Regions from separate parts of the Brevibacillus ruminantium genome, predicted to be linked through region 1. Evidence: predicted binding sites of a transcription regulator. Region 1 holds the regulator's gene; the other holds the start of a gene.

Evidence for each region. The regulator LexA, encoded in region 1, represses DNA repair genes until DNA is damaged. The targets are predictions, from matches to a motif close to CGAACATATGTTCG.
Region 2: NDK47_RS02525 (carbohydrate kinase) is a predicted target of LexA. The motif match lies at 6,052-6,065, and genes of this name have one in related genera.

The regions. Positions count from the first base shown of each region.
Region 1 is NZ_CP098755.1:2,545,399-2,553,229, forward strand. Features, by position in the region: gene glnA (type I glutamate--ammonia ligase) at 1-848, shown strand, start outside; gene NDK47_RS12515 (PLDc N-terminal domain-containing protein) at 993-1,193, opposite strand; gene NDK47_RS12520 (DUF4269 domain-containing protein) at 1,224-1,871, opposite strand; gene NDK47_RS12525 (DUF456 domain-containing protein) at 2,022-2,507, shown strand; gene lexA (transcriptional repressor LexA) at 2,595-3,221, opposite strand; gene yneA (cell division suppressor protein YneA) at 3,382-3,738, shown strand; gene NDK47_RS12540 (DUF896 domain-containing protein) at 3,819-4,016, shown strand; gene crcB (fluoride efflux transporter CrcB) at 4,109-4,480, shown strand; gene NDK47_RS12550 (HelD family protein) at 4,522-6,777, shown strand; gene NDK47_RS12555 (HesB/IscA family protein) at 6,824-7,126, opposite strand; gene ltaE (low-specificity L-threonine aldolase) at 7,241-7,831, shown strand, end outside.
Region 2 is NZ_CP098755.1:473,324-481,154, reverse strand. Features, by position in the region: gene ytaF (sporulation membrane protein YtaF) at 173-835, opposite strand; gene NDK47_RS02540 (copper ion binding protein) at 1,067-1,267, opposite strand; gene NDK47_RS02535 (heavy metal translocating P-type ATPase) at 1,353-3,770, opposite strand; gene NDK47_RS02530 (pseudouridine-5'-phosphate glycosidase) at 3,951-4,868, opposite strand; gene NDK47_RS02525 (carbohydrate kinase) at 4,872-5,972, opposite strand; gene NDK47_RS02520 (C40 family peptidase) at 6,133-6,732, opposite strand; gene NDK47_RS02515 (DMT family transporter) at 6,797-7,762, opposite strand.

The DNA.
Region 1 (7,831 bases):
ATCTGGGCGAAAACTGCCGACGCGATATTGTCCTGACGTTGGAGCGGATGGGCTTCGAGGTGGAAGCTTCTCATCACGAAACAGCTCCTGGTCAACATGAAGTGGACTTCAAATACGCAGACGCCATCCAGGCGGCTGATCAGATTCTGACGTTTAAGCTGGTCGTTAAAACCATTGCCCGCAAGCATGGTCTTCACGCAACCTTTATGCCGAAACCACTGTTCGGCGTCGCCGGTTCTGGCATGCATACGCACCAATCGCTGTTTATGGGCGAGAAAAATGCTTTCTACGATGAGAAGGATCCACTTGGCCTGAGTGACATCGCCAAACACTATCTGGCAGGTATCCTCAAACACGCTCGCGGCTTTACAGCGATTACCAACCCGCTGGTTAACTCCTACAAGCGTCTCGTGCCTGGCTATGAAGCACCCTGCTATGTAGCATGGTCCGCGAAAAACCGCTCGCCGCTTGTCCGCATTCCGGCATCCCGCGGTTTGAGTACGAGGATTGAAGCGCGCAATCCAGACCCGGCAGCTAACCCGTATCTGGCGCTTGCTGTCATGCTGCGTGCAGGTCTGGATGGCATTAAAAACAAGCTGCAAGTACCGCCTGCAGTTGATCGCAATATCTACATTATGAACGAGGCGGAGCGTGAGGAAGCAGGCATCTCCAGCTTGCCTGCCACACTGAAAGAAGCAATCGAATGCCTCAAAGCGAACCCTGTGATGTGCGAAGCGCTGGGAGAACATGCGTTAATGCATTTCGTCAGCGCAAAAGAGATCGAATGGGATATGTTCCGCACCCGTGTACATGAGTGGGAGCGTACACAGTATATGAATACGTATTAACAGGAAAGAGCCCTTGCACCTATTGGTGTAAGGGTTTTTCTATAGGTGTGGGTGAAGTGGTTTTGGTGCTTATTCTGTAAAGGGCCCCCACAAAACACCCACGATCACTTCTTTGATTGGTGCGAATACACGATTGTAATGATTCTAGTCATTTCGAATAACCAGATAAACGATCAAACCAATAATGGGAAAAAATAAAAGGGCAATGAGTACGACAACGGAAAATTCCTTGCTGTTTCCTCTCCGGCGAGAATCGCGATAGGCCCAAACACTGATGAGGATGTTGATTACGTTTAAAAAGAGGATGAAGAGCAACGGAATAATCGATAGGAAGCCGATATCCATAGGACTTTGCACCTGCTTTCGTTTGATGGTTTATGTGCGATGCCAATCTGATTCAATTTTTGCCTGTTTTGTCGGCTGGTTATGCTTCGCTGTTTTGACCAGCTTCCGCAGTTCCGTTTCCGAGTATGCCTCCAGCTCAAGCAATGCCTGGTATGGGTCCTCACCGGAAATGCCGAAGAAATGCGCAAAGGCGGGTTCGGTTTTCAATCCACTGTGTTTGAGTGAACGGATTTCAGCTGCGACTTGATCTCCGGCAAGTTGCAGTAATCGGGCTTCGATGATCATGTGACGAAAAGCATTTTGTTGCGAGACGGGAACAGGCTGCGCAAAGCATTCCAGCCAGAAGCCACGGTGCCAAAACGATGTAATGCTGGTAGGGACGCCGGCAACCTCCGTACGATACGACTTGTAATGATCCAAGCTGCCGTATCTCTCTTTCAAAATGGTATCAAAGTGATCCAAATCCTCAGCGAAAAAAATGACATCTAGGTCACTTTCAGCCAGATCGATAGACAGCGGTATCGTACCCGTCAGGATGGGCTGAAATTGTTGTAACGAGGACGGAATCCCGAGGCTGTCCAAGGCGAGCCAGGCTGCTTGCTGACGAGGGGTGCCGGTTTTGAGATAATCCAAGTTGGCCCAATCACGGGAATGGTAATGAGCATGTGCCGAGAACATTTCCTTCGAATCCCCTTTCTCTCAGAACGATCCGTATTTTTGACTCAAACCATCTGACTGTGGGAATACTGTGGGACAAAAAACTGGGGCAGAAAGAAACAAAAGGCGCCCTTTATCCGTATACCCTATACAGGAGGGAGTGTCAACCATATGGACATTGTGCTTTGGATCATTATATCGCTTTTATTCGTGATCAGTATCGTCGGTATCTTTTTTCCTGTGCTGCCAGATACGCTGCTCTTGTGGGGCGGTTTCCTGATCTATCACTTTTTTATTGCCGAGCCTGGTGCAGGACTTCCAGCTTCGTTCTGGTGGGGCATGGTTGCTATGAGCATTTTGCTCTACGGGGCAGATTTGCTCACCAACATGTACTTCGTAAAAAAATACGGGGGCTCAAAGGCATCGTCTTGGGCAGCAGTGCTCGGAATTTTTTTGGGGATTTTTCTCTTTCCCCCATTTGGCATGCTGATCATGCCATTTGTATTGGTGGTGCTGGTCGAGCTGCTGTTTCAAAATCAGCCGATTGAACGAGCAGTCAAGGCGGGAGTGGGCTCATTGATCGGATTTTTGAGCAGTGCACTCGTAAAAGTAATGCTGCAGATTGTCATGATTATCTGGTTTTTTGTGGCCCTGTAGGAAATGAGCATTTGATCATCGTGGATAGGAAAAGAAGAAAAAGGCGTTCGCAGTGTTTATCCTGCGAACGCCTTTTACTGTACAGTCCTAGTGAATCAAACGGTAGACACCAATCACTTTCCCCAGAATGGTCACAGAATCCAGAATAATCGGTTCCATCGTGGAGTTCTCAGGCTGCAGGCGGAAGTGGTGCTTCTCTTTAAAGAACCGCTTCACGGTTGCTTCGTCCTCTTCTGTCATGGCTACGACAATATCGCCGTTGGTTGCAACATTTTGCTGACGAACAATGACATAGTCGCCGTCGAGAATACCTGCTTCAATCATACTGTCACCAGAGACACGGAGCATGTACACCTTGTCCGATGTAACAATACTGTCCGGGAGAGGGAAGTAGTCCTCTACTTGTTCCACGGCGGTGATGGGCTGTCCGGCGGTTACTTTGCCGATGACCGGTACCCGTACAACTGACACATCAAAATCGTCTTGCTGAAAACGCTCATCTTCTTTTAAAAGTTCAATCGCACGCGGCTTTGTCGGATCGCGACGAATTAATCCCTTTTTCTCCAGTCTGGCCAAATGGCCATGGACGGTTGAGCTAGACGCAAGCCCTACAGCTTCGCCAATTTCGCGTACGGAAGGGGGATAACCCTTGTCCCGTACTTCCTTGCGAATAAAGTCGATAATGGCTTGCTGTCTATTTGATAGTTTGGACATAAACCACACCTCAATCTTCTCGAACATGTTTTCTATATTATACCATGGGATCTTGCGTTCGACAAACATAAGTTCGACTTTTTTCTTGACATGAACACATGTTCGCATTATGATGAGGACAAGAACATACAGAACGTTTGTTTGCAGGGGGATGATGATGATGAGTTCGATGACGATGACGAACCGATTTGCCAAAAAGCCAGAGCGAAAAGTGCGGTTTGGAATAACCCGCGGTCACGCGATTCTGTTTTTTGCTGCTTTCACTCTCTTTTTTTATACATTGACCGAACTAGTGTTTGCTTCCGGAGAAAAGCCTGTTCCATCCGTGCAGCACATCCAGGCGGTTAAGGAAGTAACTGTACAGCCGGGGGACAGTCTCTGGAAGCTGGCTGTTGATCACCGCAGCGATGAGGGGATGGATGTTCGAGATCTGGTCAATGAGATCAAGTCATGGAACAAACTGGATGGAGCAATCATTTATCCGGGCCAGACACTTCAGATACCCATAAAGCCCTGATTCACAAAGCTTTTTACTTGCTTCAAAGCGGCGATATGATATAATAGAGCGGCATTCATTGAAAGCGAGGGGAAACAGTTTTGGTATCAGACGCGGAAATCAAACGGATCAATGAACTGTCCAAGAAATCGCGAGAAGCCGGTTTGACCGACGAGGAAAAGCAGGAGCAAAAAGAGCTGCGGCAAAAGTACATCGACGCCGTAAAAGCGTCGCTGCGGTCCAATTTGGACTCGATCCGCTATGTAGAGGATCTTGAAGATAACAGCACGAAACACTAATTGAACGAGAATTGACATAAAAAAATGGCATCCAACGCTTTTGCTTGGGTGTCTTTTTGTTCCAAATCACTTCAGAAGGGGAAAGGAATAAGATGCTGTCGTGGGTAGCTGTTGCCGTCGGCGGAGCCATTGGCTCCATGCTCCGCTATGGTCTCGGGTTCGTACTGAATCAGCCAGGAATTCCTGCAGGTACCTGGCTTGCGAATGTACTCGGTTCCTTTGTGATTGGCTTGTTTTCGATTTGGGGAAAAGAAAAAGGATTGTTACCAGCAGAGATGTACCTCCTTCTGACGACTGGTCTGCTCGGGGGATTCACAACATTTTCCACATTTTCTCTCGAAGTGGTCACCTTTTTGAGTGAGGGGCAAATTTCCCGGGGTATTGTATATGCGGGTTCCAGCATTCTTCTTGGACTCTGTGCCTGTGCTCTAGGGATTTGGGTCGGGAGACAGCTTCTTACATAAGTAGAATTCGAACAAATTGAGATTGAGAAAGGAGGAAACATATGTCGATCCGTCACCCTGATTACGAACATGAACAAAAGCGACTGGATGAAACACGTTCGATTATTAAAAGGGAAGTGGACACCCTGCGAAAAGAGGTGAAGGAGTTCACCGATGACTATGTCAAGCAGGTGGTAAATTATAAAAAGGGAAAAGAGCTTCGTTATCTCGAGGATCAAGGACTGGAAAAACCCTACTTTGGACGTGTTGATTTTTTGAAAGACGAAACATATGAGCTGGATCGTGTATACATAGGAAAACGCGGCATCGTCAGAAACGATACCTTTGATTCCGTCGTCGTTGATTGGCGGGCACCGATAGCAGGTTTATATTACAGCGGAGAGAGTAAAGATGCCTTTTTTCGCAATGGCCGGGAGATTGTCCGCGGTGAGGTCAGGCTGAAGCGAAACTTCGCCATGCAGGATGGGAAGATCACCGGTATCTATGATGGTGCCTTAAAAGAAACGATTCAAAGAGAAGTGGGCCATCCGGATGAATTTTTGGAGGAAGGCTACATCGATGAATTTTTGGCTGCCAACCTGAACCAGACGAACGACAGCAGGCTGAAGGATATTGTGGCGACCATCCAATCCGAACAAAATGATATCATCCGCGCGGACAAAGATCGCCCCGTCGTGGTGCAGGGGGTAGCCGGGAGCGGGAAGACGACGATAGCTCTCCATCGGCTCTCGTACCTTATCTACAATTATCAAGACTCGATGATGTCGAAGAAATTTATGGTTTTTGCTCCCAACCGTCTCTTTCTTACCTATATTTCCGAGGTGCTTCCCGAGTTAGGAGTAGAGGATGTACAGCAATCCACTTTCCTTGACTGGGCGGCCAAACTGGTCAAACCCATGTTGCCCAAAGGCTGGCGCATATTAGACCCGCAGAAGCCGCTTCAGCTGTTTTTTGAAGAAACATATAGCGACAAGGAACGCCAGGTGGCTCTGCACCGCCTCCGTTTTAAAGGATCGCTTGCCTTTCGTGAAGTATTGCACCGCTATCTTTCGTATGTGGCACAAAACCGGATCTCCTTTAAAAAACTAGGCTTTGTCTACAAGCGAACCCAGCAGGTCTTTACCATCCCAGGAGAAGAGATCCGTCAACTGTTCACGGAACTATACGGACAACTCCCGTACCGTCGTCGTTTGGAAGCTCTGCGCAAGCATCTTAAGCAGGAGATCAATAAACAATTGTTTGCCCATCTGCGTGAAGTGAAAATCGATCTGGACAAACAGAGCTTGCATAAGTTTGAAACGATGATTGAGCAAGTTTTGGACCATTATTTCTCCATTTTTCCAGAACTCCAGGTATGGGAAGCGTACAGGGAGCTTATTACCGACCCAGATTTACTGGGCGAACTGATTCAAAGCAATGATGACACATCAAAAGAGTTAATCATCCAGGATGTCTGCGCCTCCAGCAAGGACATTTTTGCCAATGAACGGATCGAACCTGAAGACGCGGCACCCCTGTTGTATTTACGCCATTTAATCGAAGGACTGGAACAGGCCGACCACTTTGATCACAGTGTCGTCGACGAAGCCCAGGATCTCAGTGCCATGGAAATATCCGTCATCGGGCTGGTGACGAATCGGCAGTCCCTTACAGTCGTCGGAGATATTGCGCAAGGGATTCACGCGTACAGAGGGCTGCAAACCTGGGAAGAGCTGATGGAAGGGGTATTTCTGCAGCCAAGGGCTGTTTACTACACGCTCGCGCAAAGCTATCGCTCTACAATCGAGATCATGAAGTGTGCGAACGAAGTGTTGCGAAAAATTGAGTTGCCGGAGACCATCATGGCCAAACCGGTTCTGCGTCACGGTGCGAAACCGGATTGCCTCTCCTGGGAGGGGAAGGACCTCCCCGTGCAAAAAATAGTGAAGCGCATTAAATCATACCTCCAAGAAGGGTTCCAGTCGATTGCTATCGTCACAAAAACGGCAGAAGCCAGCAAACAGGCTTATAAAAAATTGCGAGGGCACATAGAGGATGTAAAGCTGCTGAGCATCAAAGATACACAGTTTCCAGGTGGAGTCGTGGTAATGCCGTCTTATCTGACGAAAGGCTTGCAGTTCGACGTGGTCTTTACTCTTGATACAGAAGCGTATACCGATAGCGAATGGGACACGAAGCTCCTTTATGTGGTTATGACGCGCCCGGTCCATCGTCTGGTCTTGCTCCACCCGGTCGATCAGGTAAGCCCGCTCATTCGGGATATCGACTCAGCGCTGTGCGAACAGGACAGTTTGTAAAAAATAAACCCCCGCTGCGCAATGCATAGCGGGGGCAGGGAGACGATTAATGATCGCCGTGATTTCCTTTGGAAGGGTTTGTAATCACATAACCTTCCTGTGGCGTATATAGATAGTCGATCACGATGCCATCGAGGAGCGGCTCGTCTTTTTTCACGATCACGTCAATTTCTTTATCTGTAGAAATGACGACATCCTCTTCGGTCGGCTTGTCCAGAGCCAAGCCATAGTGGGCGTGGTCACCATGGGCATGCGTTATGTATGCACGAAGCTTCAGCTCTTTATCTTCTTCCTGTTCCAGAACGGCGTTCAATTGTTTTGCAGCATTGCGGGTAATTTTTACCTTCATGGGTCAGTCTCCCTTGTTTTGGTATGGTTCTCTCTCCATATTAGCAAACTGGGAAATCGTGTTGCAACGTAGAAAGTGTTACGATAGACAAAAGAGAAAAGGGAGAGATGAGCAGTGGCGATCGATTTGCGCAGTGATACGGTGACCAAACCGACGGAAGAGATGAAGCGAGCGATGGTGGAAGCCGAAGTGGGAGACGATGTGTACGGAGAAGATCCAACGGTAAACCGGTTGGAAAAGCTGGCGGCGGAGATTTTGGGAAAAGAAGACGCATTGTTCGTAACCAGTGGCACACAGGGCAACCAGGTTGCGGTTTTGACGCACTGTGTCAATGGGGATGAAGTGATTTTGGAGGAGGACTCTCATATTTTTAACTATGAGGGCGGTGCTGTAGCAGCTCTGGCTGGCGTACAGACCCGGACGCTCGCAAGTGATCGCGGTACCATGGCCCCTGATGCAGTGGCGCGTGCGATTCGAGGTGTCAATATCCATAACGCCCGAACACGGTTAATCTGCATGGAAAATACTCATAACCGGGCGGGCGGGGCAGTGATTTCTCCGGAACAGATGGAAGCCGTATACAAAGTCGCGACCAGCAAGGGTGTAGGTGTCCATCTGGATGGTGCGCGATTGTTCAACGCAGCCGTTGCTCTGAAGCGTGAAATCACCGACTTTACACGCTATGCGTGTACAGTGCAGGTTTGT
Region 2 (7,831 bases), 2.1 Mb from region 1:
CGGAATACGGAGCATAGCAGGGAAACATGCTTCTTCTCACTATAGCCCCGTTTCCACTCGCCTTTCGGCAAGAAAGCTGCTAGTAAAGACGAAGAGTAACCACCGAAGCTACCATCTTCCGTCAATGAGAAAAACCCGTCTCATAAAAAAAGAGACGGGCTCAACCAGTATGCTAGGTTATGCTTTTGACCAAACCGATACAGATCAGCAAAACAGGGGGAAACCAGGTAAGCCGGGACAGCCATTTGAATCTCCCTGCCTGCCGTCCTAGTCCAATGCCGACAAACAACAATCCTCCGCTCATCACAGCAATACATGCAGCCACCGAAAGTGGCGGATAGCCCAAGAAGGTCAAGCTAATTCCTGCACCAAAGGCATCCAGCGACAGTGCCAATCCCAGCATCACGGCTTCCCAGCCCATGATATGGCCGGACCGATCCGTATCGGCATGCGAAGGGTCCTTGAGAATCTGAATGATCAGCCCAAACATCCGGAATTGGGAGACCAGCGCCGGACTGTTTTCTTCGGCAACACTGCTGTCTTTTGACTCATCTGTTGTTTTTGAACGCGCCGAGATCAGCCGCCATAGCGTAAATGAGCCCATCCCGATCAGTACGAACGCCCCAATTTGTTGGCCCCACTCCGGTGACAGCCAAAAGACAAGCGTCGAGCCCACCCACATGACTCCATACACTACGGCAAAGGAACACCCTGCCACAACGGCAAGGGATGTTAAAGGAATCCGCATATGCCTGAGACCGTAGGTCAAACCGACAGTGACGCTATCCATGCTGATCGCCAGGGACACAAGAAGAAGAGAGAGCCATCCGCTCATTTTGCCATCACCTCTTTTTCCCGTTGCCCTTTAGAATACGCTGCGTGTTTGTCCTTGGTGCCCGTATCCGACTTGACGGTTATGCGAACGTTTCTCCACGTTTTCATTGTTGGGCATCAGAAACGAACGCAAGCAAAAAAAGGGCCGAATGATTCCGCGCCCCTCTTGCCCAAAAGTGTACCGGGCAATGCACGCAGCATCACCCGATACACAGTCCAGCCAGCAGCTTTTTTATACGACGTCATACCCCTGGTCTTCAATCGCTTCTTTGATCGCTGCCTCCGTCAGGTTGTTTTCATCAAAGGTGACTTCCACGCTTTTCCCCGCAAGGTCCACTTTTCCCGCAGCGCCGATCTCCTTGAGTGCTTTCTCGATCGATTGAACGCAGTGATTGCAAGACATTCCTTCTACTTTCAGGGTTACGTTTTTCATTTGGACTCTCTCCTTTTTTCCTTACTGATTTTTTTGGTTAACCATACCGCTCGGGTTCCCGAAAAGCAACCCGGGCCTCCTTCTGTTACAATTTGACCCTTTGCAGACGCAAGGCATTCAGCACCACAGAGACGGAGCTGAAGGCCATAGCCGCCCCGGCCAGCCACGGTTCCAGAAACCCGAGGGCCGCAAACGGAATCCCCAGCGTATTGTAGGCAAAGGCCCAGAACAGGTTTTGCTTGATATTGCGGATCGTTTTGTGACTCATGACGATGGCGTCTGCGACACTCATCAGGTCACCGCGCATCAGCGTGATATCAGCTGCTTCCATGGCTACATCGGTACCGGTTCCAATGGCCATCCCGATATCGGCGGTCGCCAGAGCGGGCGCATCGTTGATTCCGTCCCCCACCATGGCTACCCGGCGGCCTTGTTTTTGCAGCTTCTTCACTTCATCTGCCTTGCCCTCCGGCAATACCTCGGCAATCACCTGGTCAATCCCCGCCAGGGGAGCGATGGCCTCGGCCGTCTGCCTGTTGTCCCCGGTCATCATCATGACGGACAGCCCCATTTCCTTCATCCGCTTGACGGCTTCGCGGGAAGTTGGCTTGATCGTGTCGGCCACCGCAACCATTACGGCCAGCTTTCCATCAACGGCCGCGAGCATGGCTGTTTTTCCTTCCCTCTCCAGTGCCGACATGGCTTCTTCGGCCTGTGTAAAAGGAATCTGATGCTCAGTTAGCAAGCGGCGAGTTCCCACAAGCACTTCCCTCCCGTTTACCACAGCGCGTATGCCGAATCCGGGAATGGCTTCAAATGAATCGGTGCTGCCGAGTGCGATCCCTTTTTCTGTGATTCCCTTCACGATGGCTTGTGCCAGCGGATGCTCGGAGTTTTTCTCGGCCGCTCCAATCAGGGTCAGCAGTTCGCTCTCTTCGGCGTCATAGCTGAAGACATCGGTCAGCTCCGGCTCTCCCTTGGTCACGGTGCCTGTTTTGTCCAGCACCACGGTATCCAAGCGGTGGGCCGTTTCCAAATGCTCTCCACCTTTGAACAGGATACCCAATTCGGCAGCCCGGCCTGATCCCGCCATAATCGAGGTGGGGGTCGCCAAACCGAGTGCGCACGGACAGGCGATCACGAGGACTGCGATCCCTTTTTCCAGGGCAGACGCGAAATCACCCGGCGCAACCAGCCAATACCAGATGATAAAGGTCAACACGGCAATCCCTACGACAACCGGGACAAATACGCCGGAAATACGGTCAGCCAAACGCTGGATCGGAGCTTTGGAGCCTTGGGCTTCCTCGACGACTCGAATAATTTGGGCAAGCGCTGTTTCCTTCCCAACCTTGGTCGCCTCAATCTGCAGAAAACCATTCTTGTTCAGCGTTGCCCCGATCACGTTGTCACCCACGGTTTTGTCGATCGGAATACTCTCTCCCGTCAGCATCGATTCATCGACTGCCGACTGACCTTCCCGCACGATTCCATCGACCGGGATTTTTTCACCTGGCTTGACGGAGACGATGTCACCCGGTCGCACCTCTTCGACGGGAATGGTCAGCTCCTTGCTTTCCCGTATGACAACGGCGGTTTTGGCCTGCAATCCCATCAGCTTGCGAATCGCCTCGGAGGAGCGTCCTTTGGCCTTGGCCTCGAAGAGCTTGCCGAGCAGGATCAAGGTGATCAAGACGGCGCTGGTCTCAAAATAGAGATCAACCATATGGGCCTGCGTACTGAGGGATTGAATCGACAGATACAGACTGTAGAAATAGGCTGCCGAGGTTCCGAGTGCGACGAGGACATCCATGTTGGCACTTTTGTTTCGCAGTGCCTTGTATGCTCCTACATAAAACTGTTTCCCCACGATGAACTGCACGGGAGTAGCCAGTGCAAGCTGGACCCAGGGGTTCATCAGCATGTCGGGCAGCCAGATGAACGAGGTAAAGGAAAAGTGGCTCACCATCGCCCAGAGAAGCGGCAGGGACAGGATCAGCGAAAAGAGAAACTTGCCCGTCTGCTGCTGGATCTCCCGGGCGCGGCGGTCTGCCGTCTCCGACTCGCTCTGGTCATCCTTTCGCACAGCCTGGTAGCCCAGTTTTTCCACCTGTCTGATCAGATCTGTCACACTGGTCTGGCTGGGTTCGTACTCCACGGAAGCCGTCTCCAAGGCGAGATTGACATGAGCCCCCGTCACGCCTGTCAGTTTGTTCAGCCCTTTTTCAATCCGCGTGGCACAGGCTGCACACGTCATCCCGGAGATGTTCAGCCCCACTTTTTCGGTAATCACCCCATACCCCAGATCCTCGATTTTCTGGTGGATTTTCTGCAGGTCTGTTTTCTCGGCGTCATAGACGACGGTTGACTTTTCGAGAGCGAGATTGACATTGGCTGATTCCACGCCCTCCAGCTTTCGCAAACCCTTTTCTATCCGCATGGCACATGCTGCACACGTCATGCCGGATATCGCGACGATCGCTTCTTTTTCTTTGCCGCTCATGTTTGATTCCTCCGAATCACATACCTATGAGGGGTATATTTTTGTTAGTCTTCCCTGAAGAGATGTTTTTTATCTGAACTCAGTATACAATACCCCCATACGGTATATCAAGCGGTTTTTTCAAAAAAATTCCCTGCTCCTATTTTAGAAGCAGGGCTTTGCCATTTTTCATGCTACTTTTTATTTTTGGGTGGCCTGGTAGGCAGCCGCAATCTGTGCAGCAACGGCTGCATTATGCTTCACCAGCGCAATATTGGTTTTCAGACTTTTGCCTTCGGTCAATTGTTTTACTTTCGCCAAAAGGAAAGGGGTCACCTTTTTACCGGCGATGCCGTTTTCCTTCGCTTCTTTCAGGGCCTGCAGGATGACCGCTTCAATCTCGTTGTGATCCAGAGCATCGGCCTCCGGCACCGGATTGGCGATCACCATGCCGCCCTTTTGTCCCAGCTTCCATTTGGTATCCATAACGGCAGCCACTTCTTCCGGCGTATCCAGACGGAAGTCAACGCCGAAGCCGCTCTCGCGGGCAAAGAAGGACGGGAAGTCACTGGTCTTGTATCCGACGACAGGTACCCCTTGGGTTTCCAGGTATTCCAGCGTACGGCCCAGATCCAGAATCGATTTGGCCCCGGCACAAATCACCGCTACACCGGTCTGCGCCAGCTCAGTCAAGTCCGCCGATACATCCCAGGTAATTTCGCCTTCGCGGTGAACGCCGCCGATGCCGCCTGTCGCGAAGACGCGGATGCCAGCCAGCTGAGCCCCGATCATCGTGCCGGAAACCGTCGTGGCGCCGATTTTTCCGCTTGCCAGGATGTACGGGAAGTCCCTGCGGCTTACTTTTTCCACAGACTGATTGGTAGCAAACTCCTCCAGCTCACTCTCCGACAAGCCGATTTTGATTTTGCCGTCCATGATCCCGATTGTCGCCGGAACCGCCCCGTTATCGCGGATGATTTGCTCTACTTCTTTCGCCATCTCGATATTTTGCGGATAAGGCATGCCGTGAGAAATAATGGTGGTCTCCAGCGCTACGACAGGGAGATTGTTCTCCAGCGCATGTCGGACTTCTTCTGTATAGGTCAGAAATTCTTTCATTGTTTATCGTTCCTCCTCGTATTTTTGCATGGTTTGTTCCAGCATCTCCGGCTTGAGCTGCGGAGATACCGAGTGTTCCGTACTCAATGTCAGAGCCGATGCGGCCATCCCGAACCGGCACGCTTGGCCCAGCGATTCCCCGTTCACGATGCCGTACAGCAGCCCCGATGCGAAGGCATCCCCGGCCCCTGTCACATCCACGACCTCGGTTGGGTAAGGGGTCAAAAGCTCCGCTTCTTCCTCCGACTGGCAGTAAACACCCTGCTCGCCCAAAGTGACAACGACACTCTTCACACCTCTGGCCCGAATACGGCGGCAGGCTTCTTCACAATCATCCTTGCTCTCAATCTTCATGCCAGACAAAATCTCTGCTTCTTCGCGATTGGGGAGAATTGTCTCTACACCCGCCAGACGCTCAGGCAGCTTTTCGGCCTTGGCCGAAGAAACCGGGTCAACAAACAGCGCTATCTTTTCCTCCCGGCAACGCTCGATGACGTAAGCCAGACAGTCGGCAGGCAGATTGGTATCCAGATAGACAGCGCGGGCTGCGGCGATATGCGACCAGCGCTCAGCCAGCATTTGCGGCGTCAGCGCGTCGTAGATATCCATGTTGGCCAGCGAAACGACCATCTCGCCGTCTCTGTCCAACAGCGCGGTGTAGGTGCCTGTACGCTGGGTAGGCAACCGCCATACCTGACTGATATCGACGCCGTGCCTGCGGGTCTCCTGCAAAATCCAGTCGCCTTCCTTGTCCTCTCCGACACAGCTGATCAACGCGACATTGCAGCTCAGACGCCCCAGATTTTCAGCGATATTGCGTCCGACTCCCCCGCAAGATTCCGAGATCGTGACCGGATTGGACGAGTGCAGCCGAACCTCTTGCTTGGCGCGTGCTTTTCGGTCCAGATTGGCCCCGCCGATGCAGACGATTCGCTCTTCATCGCGCAAAACATACGCTCTTCCCTTGATATCGCCACGCTTGGTCATTTGGGCAATATAACCGGCAACTGCCGAACGGGATATCCCCATTTTATCGGCAAGCTCCTGCTGACTGACAAAAGGGTTTTCCCGAATATAACGGAGAATCTGCTTTTCCTTATCCATCGCTCTCCTCCTTTCTCTCAGACAGAGAAGATCTGCTTATTGGACAAACGTTTCGCTTTCACAACAAAAGTTTAACATACAAACAAATGTTTAGAAAGAGGAAAATGCTTACCATCGCAAAAAAGCTGCCGAGTTCTTCTCGACAGCCCATTGTCTTTCGTTATCCGGGAATCACTCTTCGGGCAAAGAGGTAATTCTGGTACCAGTACTCTCCCTCTTTTTCATCCTTGTGAATGTTGCTGATGACAACGCCGATGCCCGGTTCGTAGGTGTGCAGGATTTTTCCGTCCCCCATGTAAATGCCGACATGCCTTACCTTGTTTAAACCGGTTTCATTGGGATAATCCTCATCGGAAAAGAACATGAGATCTCCCCGACGCATGTTCATGAAAGGAATTTCTTCCCCTTCCACTGCCTGCTCCCGGGCATTGTATCCGAGCTTAATCCCTTGTTTGGCGTAGAGGTACTGCACATAGGAGGAGCAGTCAAATGTCTTGTCATTAAACCGCTCTGCCCCGTAGACGTACGGTGTCCCCATATATTTCATACCGTCTGAAATGATCGCATCCGCCGTTTTTCTCCACCGGGGAACCGCAGCCTCGTTAATCGTCAGATGCGGCTGAGTTCCGTCTACGCGATACGGATGAACCCTCGGCTCTGGCGCAGGCTGCGCACTCTTCCGCGGACCGCAGCCGGCCATCGAGCTGAGCATAAGTACGGTCATGGTGATCCATATGACAAGCTTCCTTTTGGGCTTCATCTGACACCTCCTTCTGTCTATATTGTTTAATCAGAGGAGGTGTCCTATGCGGAGAGGGAGATCGCTAAACTTTTTCCAGCTTCCCCCGCCTTGTTTCGTCACTGGCGACGCCGAGCGAAACCTCTTTGGGCTTTTCGCGATGACGTGAGAGAGCAAAAACGGTCCCGATAATACAAAGGCAGCCGATCCATTCAAACAAGCCGAACGATACATGCAGCCAAAAGACAGCAGTAATAACGGCAGACAGCGGTTCCGCCGAAGCGAGCAGGCTGGTTTCTGTCGGCCGGATGTAATTCAAGCTATCTACGTACAAATAAAAAGGAATCAACGTCCCGAACAAAATGATAAACAGCACGGCCAATACAGAAGGAAGTGTCCAGATCATCTCCGTATAGGTCCAGGTTTGCGTGCTGAGCCCCAATACCACACCGCCGATCAGCATGGACCAGCCCAATACGACAGTAGATCCCCAGCGCCCCAGCAACAGTGTGGGGTAAACCGTGTAAAAAGCAAGCGCCAGCGCCGAGGCAAGCCCCCATGCAAGTGCGCCAGCGGAAATCGTCAGCTTGCCGGGATTTCCTCCTGTGATCAGAAAATAGGTTCCGCCAAGAGCCAGAACCAAGGCTGTTACTTGGGCCAATGAAGGCAACTTCCGCGTACGAATGATGAAATAGAGAACCAGAAAAACTGGCCCCAAATACTGAAGCAGAGTCGCTGTTGCGGCATTGCCCGCTTCAATCGCGGCAAAGAAGGTATACTGCACAGCGAGCATCCCCAGGATCGAAAAGATGAGCAGCCGTACAAAATCGCCGCCCGAGCGCAAAAGATGCCAAACATTTTGACGATGCTGGCCCAATAAAGAAAGAGCCAACAAAATCACTCCCGAAGAAAGCAGGCGAACGGCAACCAGCCAATCCGTCTGAAACTGGTAGTGCTGCATGAGTGACTGTGCCACGGTTCCCGACACTCCCCATAAGATGGAGGCCACGATTACCATGGTAAATCCTCGTATCCGTACTGAAGCAGACATGATTTTCTTTCCTCTCCACTTCTTTTTACCTGCAATATATCGCGTACTGCAACTAAACACAACCTGAAG